DNA from 4 places in the Paenibacillus sp. J31P316 genome. Region 2 is predicted to be linked to each of the others. Evidence: predicted binding sites of a transcription regulator. Region 2 holds the regulator's gene; each other region holds the start of a gene.
The links. The regulator LexA, encoded in region 2, represses DNA repair genes until DNA is damaged. The targets are predictions, from matches to a motif close to CGAACATATGTTCG.

Region 1 (3,144 bases), on a different contig from region 2:
GCCTCGCACATGCCGCGGACATCCGCCGCTTTCTTCAGCTCCTTGATAAACTTCTTCAATACGGGGACAACGGCTTCGCGCGCGGCCAAGACCGCTTGAAATTCGCGCAGCTCCCGTTCGCCGGCCTGCACGGGATCGCCGTCCAGCGTATCGCGCGCAAGCGGCTTCCACTGGCTGAGAGACAGCCACTTGTTCCCGTTCATGCCCGTTGCGAGCGCGTAATTCTCCAGCAGGTCGAACGTTTCCCGGGTTAGACTGCCGTCCTCCGGCAGGAACAGCTCTGTTTTGATGCAGCGGAAAACCGCCTCGAACCGCCAGCCATAGGTCGCGATCTCCAGCGCGGAGCGGATAAATTCGACGAGCGGGTGGTGCAGCGCGGCATTCTTCTGATCGAGGAAGAACGGAATTTCGTAATCGGAAAAGACGGCCTTGATATAATCGTTGTAATCCGGCGCATTGCGGACCATGACTGCCAGGTCCCGGTACCGGAGACGCTCGTCCCGTACCCGCCGTACGATGTCGCGCGCCACGCCCTCCACTTCAGCCCTTCGGCCGGATGCGGCATGAAGCGAGATCGCTCCGTCTTCAAGCTCCGATTCCGTCAGCTGGAGGGGCTTCCTCCCGCCATGACCGTAATAACGCTCCACGTGCGCAAGCATCGGGCTGTCCTTGAAGCGGTAAGGCGTGCCGTCAAGCAGCAGCGGCTCTTCGACGTCCACCCCATTGTTCACGGCGAGCTCGCGGAGCTTCAAGAACGTTTCGGCCGTCGGACGGAACAAGTCCAGCTCATGCGGCATTTCCCCGTTATCATAGTGCTTGTCCAAGCAGAGGGTCACGGTCATATTGCCGGCATGCTTCATGAGCGCTTCCAGCGCTTCCAGCTCCTTAGGCGTGAAGCCGTGGAAGCCGTCGACCCATATCTCGCAATCTTTCATGGAAGGCGATTCGCCGAAGCCGCGTACCAGCCAGCCCAAATAATCCTCCGCGTCGACGTACAGACCGGCGAGTTCTTCCTCCAGCCGGCTCGAGATAAGCTCCAGATCGCCAAGCTTGCGTCTCAGAAGCGAGCTTCCGGACGCAGGGAGATGATGCTCTCCGAATCCTTGCAGCGCCTCGGCGTCGATGCCGTACCTCTTCCATTCCGTCATCAGCTCGCCCAGCCGTTCAATGAAGCCGTGCTGGCTCTCGCTGCCTTGAAATAGCTGCAGCTGCGCGTTCAGCCGGGACACGATTTTGTAGAGCAGCATGTTTTTGCCGTTCTCGCTGATCGGGGTAAGCGCCGTGCCCCCGGTTTCCTGCATCACCCGAAAGGAGAGCCGCCGGAAGCTGAGCGCCTGCGCCCGGATCGTTCCCGTTAGCGGCGACTTTCGCCCCCCGAGCAGCGCGTATTCCGTTTGGAAGGTCGCCTGCTCCGGTACGAGCATGATCAACGGAGCGCCGTCCGGCTTCTCCAAAATCCGGCTCGTGATCGCCGACAAGCAATGATGGGTCTTGCCAGCCCCCGAGCGGCCGATTACAAAACGAAGCGCCAATGCGCTCACCTCCCCATTCTCATTCTTCGATTCTTCTATTCTAGCATACCGGCTGCTATCTGTTCATTAGAAATACGAATGTTTGTTCGTTAATGGAGCAGGTAAATCCTGTTCCGCCAGCCGTAGCAGCGTGGAAGCAATCAAAGCAGGAACAAAAAAAGCGACCCCTCAAGGAGCCGCCTCATCTTTTGCCTATTTTTCGAACTACCATTCTATCCGATCTAACCGAGTTATCCGATATAACCGTCTCACCCGTTGCCGGAGCAACCCGCTTCTTCCTGCTAAGCTTTGCTGCGAACCTCGAAAATGCCGAATTTCAAGTAATGACCCTCGTTAACGCCTAGAATCTGCGGATGGTCCTTCCCGGCGGCACGCCACTCGATGAGACGCAGAATTTTGCCCGCATCGGCGGCCGCTGCCTGGATCGTCTCCAGGAAGAGCTCTGGACGCATATGGTACGAGCAGCTTGCCGTCACGAGATAACCGCCTTCGTTCACAAGCTTCATCCCGTGCAGGTTGATGTCCTTATAGCCTCGGACCGCTCCTTCGACCGCATGCTTCGATTTCGCGAAGGCCGGCGGGTCCAGGATGACGACATCCCACTTCCGCCCCGCGTCGCTGCTCAGAGGCTTCGAGGTGTCCAGCTTCGCCCCTTTGGCATTCGCCGCGTTACCGCGATCTATCCGCTCCTCGACGCCCTTCACCTGCGTGCGCAAGTATTCGAAAGCATCCGCGACGACAAACTCAACGCGATCCGTGAAGCCGTTGCGCTCGACATTGCGCTGCGCCGTCTCGATGGCATGGGCGGAGACATCCAGGCACGTTACTTTCTTCGCGCCGTACTTGCATGCATGGAGCGTGAAGCTGCCCGTGTGCGCGAAGCATTCCAGCACCGTGGCGCCGTCCCAATACGGGAAGGTGACGATTTTGCCATTGGCATTGACCGGCACGAGCGCAGGCTCCTTCAATTCGTCGATGACGCCCGTATCGTCGGCTTCCGCTGCCGCTTGACCGGTACCGGCCCGGTCGACGAGACGAATGCCGCTTCGTACGCCCCAGCCCTTCATAAGCGGAGCGATCGAGGCGCGATTCTCCCGCTGATCGAAGAAATAGCCGGTTTTCTGCCCTTCCACGATATCGACCTCAAGCTTCAGTCCATTCTCGATGATCTCTACGATCCGCGGACACTCGCCGTATAAGGTTCCCGTGCGCTCTTCCAGCCCTTCCAAGCCGCGAACGGAAACATCGCTTCTCTCGTAAATGCCCTTCGGCTCGAAGACCGCGACGAGCGCCGCTACAAGCGCTTCGCGATGGACTTCCATGCCGAGCGTCAGCAGCTGAACGACGAGCACTTCACCGAAGCGGTCGACGATGAGTCCAGGAAGAAAATCCGCTTCGCCGTAGACGAGGCGGCAATCGCTGCCGTTCACGAACCTGTCGCGATGCTGCTTGCACCGCTGCAGCCGTTCCGTGAAGAACGCTTCGTCCATCGCTTCCAGCGGCTTGTAAGCCGTCACGCGGATCGTAATCTGAGAGGCGGGATTCCAATACCCGGTCGCCAGATAACGCCCTTGATGATTGATGACGTCCACCAGCCCTCCAGGAGCCGCTT
Region 2 (3,144 bases):
GGTTTCCCTCCTTGTACTTAGGTGGACAGTCTTCCTAATGCTTAATCGAGTCTCCGCCGTCCTCTTCGTCTTCCACGTACTTAATCGTATCGAGTTGGTTGCGGAAATTACGTTTGAAATTGTCCAAGTAGATGCGGCGAAGCTCGTCGCGTTCTGCCTGCTCTTCCGGGGTCAAGCCGATGGATTTATTCTTTCTGGAAAGCTCGTTGATGCGAGCGATGATTTTCTCCATTCTATTCGCGCTCCTCTCGTCATTCTGGTCAACATCACATTCTTTACTTTGACATTTTTAATTGCCCATTGTCAAGGCAAGAGCGACTCGCGCCCGCACTGGCAGGACACCCTTACGGAAAAACAAAAAAAGACCGAACGCGTTCCCGTTCGGCCTTCTGTTCCAGACATTCATATAATGAGAGAAAACATTCTAGCTGCTTAAAGGAATAATAAGCGTCTGTCCTGCCTTCAACTCGCTGGAGCTTAGGTTATTTCGCTTCTGCAAATCGAATACGATGCGTCGAATATCGTCGCCTTCCTTGCGAACGCTGCTTGCAATCTCCCACAGCGTATCGCCAGAGCCGACCGTAATAACTCGTTCGGCTTCGCTTGGTCCTGCGGGACGTTCGCCATCAGCATGTCCCGTTACTAACGATAGTCCGGCAAACAAGAGCACGAAGAGCAGAGACGCAGCTGCGATTCTGACAAGAACCCGTTCAACGGAACGTTCCTTTCTTGAACGGTCAGCCTTCCGTACTTGGGCAGAATTTCCTTTATAAGTAGTTGAGTATGAAGATATTGTTTGCATCATGATCAGCACCCCAAACGTTTGTTCTGTTTTGTGATTTCAGAATAACACGAACACCCGTTTGCAGTCAACACCTTTTAGAACGTTTGTTCGCACGAAAATACGAACCTATGTTTCTCGAACTTATGTTTGTACGAACTCCGGTTCTGTGCTATAATTTGACACAAATGAATCTTTTGGAGTGATTCCGGTGTCGAAACTTTCTAACCGCCAGCAGGCGATACTCGAATTCATCAAGTCGGAAGTTCGGGAGAAGGGCTATCCGCCATCCGTTCGCGAAATCGGCGAAGCGGTCAGCCTCGCTTCCAGTTCTACCGTACATGGCCATCTGGACCGCTTGGAGAAGAAGGGCCTGATCCGCCGCGACCCGACGAAACCGCGCGCGATCGAGATTTTGGACGGCGATAACAACGAGCTTCCCTTCCCGCTTGCGATCGCCAAGGTGCCTGTCGTCGGTAAAGTTACCGCCGGCGTTCCGATTACCGCGACGGAGAACATCGAAGAGTACTTCCCGCTCCCTGCCGATAAAGTGGGCGACCATAACGTGTTCATTCTGAGCGTTATCGGCGAGAGCATGATCGAGGCAGGCATTCATGACGGCGACTACGTCATCGTCCGCCAGCAGCAGAATGCATCAAACGGCGACATCGTCGTTGCCATGACGGAAGACGACGAAGCAACGGTCAAGACCTTCTATAAAGAGAAGGATCATATCCGTCTGCAGCCGGAGAATTCCACGATGGAGCCGATCCGCCTGCGCAACGTCAGCATTCTTGGTAAAGTCATTGGTCTTTTCCGCGACATTCACTAATTCAACCCATTTAAGGGGCAGTCACCGCTTATCCAAGCGTCTGGCTGCCCCTTTTATCGTGGTTCGACTCTTCTTCTGCCTCGTTCATCCGCTTTAGCCTGTAATCTCCCGGAACAACAAGTTGCGGTACGTAAATTTGCTGCTCGCATATTTAAAGTCGCAACTTACACCTGAGAAGCGGATCTGGATACTTTTCAATGCCGCGGTCGTTACCTTCTGTCGAATGAGAGCGCGAACGCGTGTGGTTTGATTTCCGTTGATCGCGGCTGCGAGCGCCGCCGCGTACGTTTTCGAGGATGCAAGCGCCCTATAGAACGGAAGTAGTGCTCGTGCGATCGCTTGGTGTATGGGCGTGGAGAACGTGAACTGCGTCAATCCGGGCGGAATTGTCGTTCCGTTCGAATATTGTAGCACCGGTTCCTCAAAGGCGAAATCGACGAAATAGCCGATGCCGTTAACCGAAAAGCTGTCCAGCTTAGCTGTCTTCACGACCGATTTGAACATGGCAAGCAGCGCATCCAAATCAGCCTTCCTGACCGCCTTCGACCAACGAAGCGCAAAGCTTCGATTGCCTGCAATCTTCCTATAGAAAGGGATCATGCTGGCAGCTACTCGGGAGAGTATCGATCCGCTGATCTGAAACGTCTCGGCTTTTGCCCTTACCTTCCCTGTCACATGAACCACATCCTTTCGAAAATGCCTATTGCGGCATTGTATGCAGCGAAGGACATACAAGTGCGGAATAACAAGCCTCCCTACCCTGCTACTCCTGCTACTCCTGCTCCTCCCCCATCTTCCTACTCCTCCTAATTGCGAAACATTCAGCGTGCAAAACGCAAAAAAAAGCCCTTGACGCCATCGGCGCCAAGGGCTTCTGAATACTAGTATAGGGTCAGATACTGATCGCGTTCCCACTCGTGGATCTGCGTGCGGTACATATCCCACTCGATTTCCTTCAATTCATAGAAGTGAGCCAGTGCGTGGTCGCCCAGCGCATCGCAGATGACCTGGCTGCGAAGAAGCTCGGTGAGCGCTTCCTTCAGGTCGTCCGGCAAGCTAGGGATGCCTTCGTCGATCCGCTCTTCGTCGGTCATCACGTAGATGTTCCGGTCCGTAGGAGCAGGAAGCGGCAGCTTGTTATGAATGCCATCCAAGCCTGCCTTCAACATGACGGCAAGTGCCAGGTACGGGTTAGCCGCCGGATCCGGGCTGCGCACTTCGATCCGGGTGCTAAGACCGCGGGAAGCCGGAATACGGATCATCGGACTACGGTTGCTTGCCGACCAAGCGACGTAGCAAGGTGCTTCGTAACCGGGAACAAGACGCTTGTACGAATTAACCGTTGGATTCGTGATTGCCGCGAACGAACGAGCATGGCGCAGCATGCCGGCCATATAATAGCGCGCGACTTGGCTCAAGCCAAGCTTGTCGCTCTCATCGTAGAAGGCATTAACGTTGCCGCGGAACAGCGACTGGTGACAGTGCATGCCGGAGCCGTTTACGCCGAACAGCGGTTTCGGCATGAACGATG
Region 3 (3,144 bases), 410 kb from region 2:
TCGCTTCAATGACGTTGTTGGATACGCCCACCGTGTTCCAGGTGTTTTTGAAATCCGTCGATTCCATGAGCACGCGGACTTTCGCGGCCGTCGCATCCTTCTCATCGATAACCCGAACCTTGTAATCGGATAAATGGAAGTCGTTGATGCTCGGATAATACTGTTCAAGCGCCTTGCGCAGCGCATTGTTGAGCGCATTGACCGGGCCGTTGCCTTCGGCGGCCATATAGACGGTTTGCCCATCGACATTTACTTTGACGATCGCCTCGGCATTCATGCCGTGACCGTTCGTTTTCTCGACGAGCATTTTCAGCGACTCCAGCTTGAATATTTCTTTCATTTCGCCGAATGCATCGCGCAGCAGCAGCTCGAGCGAGGCGTCCGCGCCTTCGAACTGATAGCCTTGATGCTCCAGATCCTTGATTTTCTCCATGATCTGCTTCGTCTTCTCATTATTTGCGTTGATATCGAGTCCAAGCTCTTGCGCCTTGGAAATGATATTGCTTTGGCCCGCAAGCTCGGATACGAGCACGCGCTGCTTGTTGCCGACGAGCTCAGGCTGGATATGCTCGTACGTCTTCGAATCTTTCATGATCGCGGAGACGTGAATGCCGCCTTTATGGGCGAACGCGGCATTGCCGACATACGGCTGCGCAACCGGCATATGGACATTGGCAATCTCGCTGACATAACGCGCGGTCTTCGTCAACGACTGCATTTGGTCGTCGCTGATGCAATCGTAATTCATCTTCAATTGAAGCGTAGGCAGAATCGAGCACAGATTCGCGTTGCCGCAGCGCTCGCCATAGCCGTTAATCGTACCTTGAATCTGGCGGGCACCGGCTTCTACGGCGGCAAGGGTATTGGCGACGGCAAGCTCGCAGTCGTTATGCGTATGTATGCCGATCGGCGTGCTGAGCTCGTTGGAGATGCGGGAGACGATCGTGTGGATCTCCGTCGGAAGCGTGCCGCCGTTCGTGTCGCATAGTACGATCCAATCGGCTCCGGCATCCTGTGCTTTGCGAAGCACGGCAAGCGCGTATTCCGGATTATGCTTGTAGCCGTCGAAGAAATGCTCGGCATCGAAGATCGCTTCGACGCTTTTGCGCTTCAGGAAAGCGAAGGAGTCGTAGATCATGGACAGGTTCTCTTCAAGCGTCGTTTGCAAAGCGGTATGCACATGGAAATCCCATGACTTGCCGACGAGCGTAGCGGCAGGAACGCCGGATTCGACGATGCGCAGCAGGCTGCTGTCCTGATCGGCGATGCTGTTCTTGCGCCGCGTGCTGCCGAATGCGGTCAGCTTGGCATTCAGCTTCATCCCTTTGATGCGTTGGAAGAACTCGATGTCCTTGCTGTTGCTGCCAGGATTTCCGCCTTCAATATAATGAACGCCTAGCAAATCAAGCTTCAGGGCGATTTTTACTTTGTCCTCTGCGGAAAGGCTGATGCCTTCTCCCTGCGTGCCGTCTCGAAGCGTTGTGTCGAATATGGAGATCGTGTTTCCCATGAATGCAGAAGCCCCCTTCCTCAGAACCATTTTTTGTAATATAAGAAAACATGAATAGCAGGCATGCTTTACTTATATTTGTACAGCTTTTTGCGTAGTCATAATTTTTTATTATATCATTAGATAAGCAGGGCGTAAATGTTCGATAGGACGGCGCGACCGGGGATGTTGACGGTGAACGCGCGCGATTGGTATGCTGAAAATACGATCATATGATCGGTTAACGATTCCAAGGAGGATGATTGCAGCGATGTCGAAGGAGCGGGAAACGGCGCCTCCTAAAAGCCGGGTCATTCTTCATTTGGATATGAACGCGTTCTATTGCTCCGTTCACGAGGCCGAGGAGCCTCATTTATATAAAGACAAGCCGACGGCGGTTGCCGGGAGCGTGGAGCTGCGCAAGGGAATCATCGTTACGTCTTCTTACACGGCAAGAGCGCAGGGCGTGAAGACGGGCATGACGGTTCGGGAGGGACTCCGGCGATGCCCGGAGCTGCTGCTGATCAGTCCGGACTTCAATCTGTACCGCACGTATTCCAGAGGCTTCATGTCGATCGCCAGGCAGTATACGCCGCTCGTGGAAGCCGTCTCCATCGATGAATGTTATCTGGATATAACGGGCTCGTCGGCATTCGGCGAACCGCTCGATATCGCGCATACCATTCAGGAACGAATCTCGTCGGAGTGGAATTTGCCCTGTTCCATCGGTATCGCGCCGAATAAGCTCTTGGCCAAGATGGCATCCGATATGAATAAGCCGAACGGCTTCACCGTGCTGCGCATTCGCGACGTCCCGAGCATACTATGGCATAAACCTTGCGATATGCTTTTTGGCATCGGCCGAAAAACGGCGGATAAGCTGACGAAGCTTAACATTCGGACGATTGGCCAGCTTGCCGCCGCCGAGGAGGCCATGCTCGTGAAGCATTTCGGCGTCATGGGCTCTTGGATGAAGGCAGCTTCGCATGGCTTCGACTATGCCCCTGTTAATGCGGAACGGGAGCGCAACAAGTCCATCGGGCATACGACGACGCTTCCCAAGGACGTTGTCGACCGCGAGGAGGCGCATCGCATTCTGCTCAATCTGGCGGATCAGACAGGGAGGAGGATGAGGCATCAGAAGATGCTTGCCATGACGATCCAGATCGTCATCCGCAGACCCGACATGACCACGATCAACCGATCGGTCACGCTTGGCGTGCCTACTGATTCCGCGGCCGATATTCATAGGGAAGCCTGCAAGCTTTTCGATAAGCACTGGAAGAAGGGCGAGCCCGTGCGCCTGCTGGGCATTACGCTTCAGAACCTTTCCCTGCAGACGGAAACCGCGGTCCAGCTGGATTTATTCAATTACGAGGAGCAGCCGAAGAAAGCCGCGCTGACGAGAACGATGGACATGTTAAGAGACAAATTCGGCGAGGATGCGGTGCTCACGGCAGGGATGCTAGGAGACGATCCGTCAGCCTTAATTCGCAACAAACGAATTCGAGGGACATCCTTGCAAAGGGACGAGCATATGTTATATAGTGATGAATGAGGGTTGTTTGCTTATGATGAAGCATATACGTAAGTTTTAACTTACAACTAATAGGAGGGAACCACGATGTCGAAGTTTACTTGGGTTGAGAAAGATA
Region 4 (3,144 bases), on a different contig from region 2:
AAGATCAAAGCGGTGCTGTTTGATTTGGACAATACGATTCTCGACCGCACGCGCATGTTCGGGGGATTCGCGCACGCGTTCATCGATGCGCACTTCGGGCATGTCGCGGACAGGCAGGGGCTGCACGACCGTATCGTCGAGCTGGACAGGGACGGCTACAACCCGCGGGAGACGCTGTTCGCGGAGCTGCTGGACGAGCTGCCATGGGAGCGGAAGCCGTCTCTCGAGGAGCTGACTGCTTATTACTGGGGCGATTTTCTGAATCATGCGGCATTAATGGAGCGGGCACGGGAGGTGCTTGCGCACGCGCGGGCGAAGTACCGGACCGGCCTGATCACCAACGGCAAGATGAAGACCCAATACGGCAAAATCGATCGCCTGGGCATCCGGGATGCCTTCGAGGTGATCCTCGTATCGGAGGAGGCGGGCGTCAAGAAGCCCGACCCGCGGATTTTCGCGCTGGCGGCCGACCGGCTGGGGCTGCGCCCGGAAGAATGCTTGTTCATCGGCGACCATCCGGTGAACGACGTGGATGGAGCCGCCCGCTTTGGCATGGCAACGATCTGGCTGCGGTCAAGCCGGCCTTGGCCGGACGGCCTCGCGGCGGAGCCGATGCACACGATCGACCGGTTGGACGAGCTGCTGGCGCTGCTGTAAGGATAGGGCGGGGGCGAGTCGCTGGCGTCCTGTCCCGGGTTTTCCCGCATTGCTTCGCGGGCCGCACAGCGGTAAAGTAGAATAATGCGGCAAAACGAAGGAGAATCACACAGATGAAACAAAGCACCGAGAACCCGTTTATGCTTGGCGATGGCATAGCCTACGAACAGACGATGTTCGGGGTGCTGGGCATGCGCATTACCGAATGCACGCCGGACCGCGTCGTCGCCACGATGCCGGTCGGTCCGGCTTCCCGTCAATATTTCGGCGCGCTCCACGGCGGAGCGTCGGTCGCGCTCGCCGAGACCGTCGCAAGCGTGGGTACGTATAATTTGATCGACAAGGACAAGCAGGTCGCCGTAGGCATGGAGATCAACGCCAATCATATTCGTCCCAAGCGGGACGGCATCGTGACCGCCGTCGCGACGCCGCTGCACAAGGGGCGGACGACGATGGTCTGGGACATCAAGATCAGCGACGAGGAAGGACGGCTGGTCAGCGTCTCCCGCTGCACGGTCGGCATCGTTCCGAAGACCCGATAAAACGGACTGGATCACGATTCGTGATTTGCCTCGTGAACCCGGAATCTAATTATTTCAAGCCTATTTTCAAGAAATAAGGCGTCGCGGCAGTGATCGTTTACGTTGTTCAATAGGAAAAGGCAGAGGGGCCCCGCGATGGGGCCTCTCTGTTTTTCTTTTCGGACGGTTCGGGAAACGGGCGCGGACGCCGGACGAACAGTCAGATTTTTCCCTTGCATGGAGAACGTACATTCGGTGTATAATAGCGATATACGAACATACATTCGCTTTCCTGAGGGGGCACATCGATGTCGAGGCATATTTTCCTGATCGACGGACAGTCCTTCTACGCATCCGTGGAGAAGGCGGCCCATCCGGAGTACCGCGATATGCCGGTTGCCGTCGGAGATCCGACGAGGATGAACGGCATCGTGCTCGCGGCATGCCCCATTGCCAAGGCCAAGGGCGTGACTACGGCGTCGCGCGTCGGGGAGGCGATGGCCCGGTGCCCGGACCTCGTCGTGATCCGTCCCCGGATGGGGACCTACATTCAAGTTTCCTTATTGATTACCCGTATTTTCGAATCGTATACGGAGCGCGTGGAGCCGTACAGCATCGACGAGCAGTTTCTCGACGTGACGAATTCATTGGATTATTTCGACTATAGCCCAGAGCAGCTGGCCGCTTGCATCCAGCACGAGGTTCTGCTGTCGACGGGCGTCTGGTCGCGGGTCGGCATCGGCCCGACGAAGATTCTCGCCAAGATGGCGACCGACAATTACGCGAAGAAGAGCGAGGAGGGCGTCTACGAGCTCTCGTACGACAAGCTGGAATCCACGCTGTGGACGCTTCCCGTGCATCAGATGTTCATGGTCGCCTCCGCGATGACCCGGCATTTTACCCGCATGGGCCTGGCGAGCATCGGCGACATCGCCCGCATGGAGTTCGGCGAGTTCAAGCGGCGCATGCGGCGAGAGATGGGCAAGCAGAGCGACATCCAAGCGGGGTATTACTGGCAGACCGCCCGCGGGATCGATCCGAGCCCCGTGGAGCCCGGCATCCGGCGCCAGCTCAAGTCCGTCAGCCACGGCAAGGCCTTGCGCTGGAATCTGTACCGCGAGCTGAAGGATATCGAGGTCGTGCTGCTGGAGCTGGTCGTGGAGGTTTGCCAGCGGACGCGGCGCAACCGGTTCCTCGGCTCGGTCGTGTCGGTAGCCGCGGCGGAGACGGACGGCATCCGTTCCTGCTGGTTCAGCCGGCAGATGACGCTGCTGGAGCCGACATCCTTGACGCACGAGGTGGCGGCCGCCGCGCTGAAGCTGTTCAAGGAGCATTGGAACGGGCTGCCCATCAGCCGCCTCAGCATTGCCTTGTCGCAGCTGAGCGACGACAACGTTATTCAGCTCACGCTGTTCGAGGACCGGGCCCGCGCCTACCGGAAGGAGCGCGTCATAGACGCCCTGAAGGAGCGGTACGGGAGCACGGCCATCATGCGCGCCTCGTCGCTGCTGGAATCCGGCGTGGCGCGGGAAAGGGCGGAACAAATTGGAGGACACTACAAATGAGCAAGCTGGACGGCAACGAACGCTGGAAATCCAAAATGTTATTGACCGAGCACGTGGAGCGTTATGACCAGCAGCACGCGGCGGGCGGCGGACAAAGCCAAAGCCCGGCCGTCGATGAGCAGGCGCGCGCGCCCAGGGAGCGGAATCTCATTACGATGGAGGAGCGTACGATGCTTCGCGATTATATTCTGCTCCCGCATATGGAGAAGATGGTCCAGAAGAGCATCGCCGACGTGGAGAACACCACGAATATTTTGAAGCGCGCCTACCTGATGGCGGGGCAGACGATTCTCGACCGGGTCGTGCAGGACTTGTACGGCCTGCGGCGGGAGCTGAAGCAGCGGAACATTCGGATACTGAACGAGGAACAGTCGGAATTGGTCGTGTATCACCGCTACTAT

Region 1: the regulator LexA is predicted to act here: its motif matches at 1,608-1,621, upstream of addB (helicase-exonuclease AddAB subunit AddB).
Region 3: the regulator LexA is predicted to act here: its motif matches at 1,716-1,729, upstream of AC0YNU_RS03645 (DNA polymerase IV).
Region 4: the regulator LexA is predicted to act here: its motif matches at 1,452-1,465, upstream of AC0YNU_RS08170 (DNA polymerase IV).

Annotation. Positions count from the first base shown of each region.
Region 1 is NZ_JBWDNI010000002.1:1,225,789-1,228,932, forward strand. It holds gene addB (helicase-exonuclease AddAB subunit AddB) at 1-1,541, opposite strand, end outside; gene AC0YNU_RS11150 (class I SAM-dependent rRNA methyltransferase) at 1,814-3,144, opposite strand, start outside.
Region 2 is NZ_JBWDNI010000001.1:435,112-438,255, forward strand. It holds gene AC0YNU_RS01860 (DUF896 domain-containing protein) at 35-232, opposite strand; gene AC0YNU_RS01865 (LysM peptidoglycan-binding domain-containing protein) at 425-805, opposite strand; gene lexA (transcriptional repressor LexA) at 993-1,613, shown strand; gene AC0YNU_RS01875 (hypothetical protein) at 1,707-2,288, opposite strand; gene glnA (type I glutamate--ammonia ligase) at 2,495-3,144, opposite strand, start outside.
Region 3 is NZ_JBWDNI010000001.1:847,812-850,955, reverse strand. It holds gene cimA (citramalate synthase) at 1-1,510, opposite strand, end outside; gene AC0YNU_RS03645 (DNA polymerase IV) at 1,761-3,047, shown strand; gene AC0YNU_RS03640 (ferredoxin) at 3,114-3,144, shown strand, end outside.
Region 4 is NZ_JBWDNI010000002.1:630,539-633,682, reverse strand. It holds gene AC0YNU_RS08180 (HAD family hydrolase) at 1-657, shown strand, start outside; gene AC0YNU_RS08175 (hotdog fold thioesterase) at 771-1,199, shown strand; gene AC0YNU_RS08170 (DNA polymerase IV) at 1,487-2,743, shown strand; gene AC0YNU_RS08165 (YhjD family protein) at 2,740-3,144, shown strand, end outside.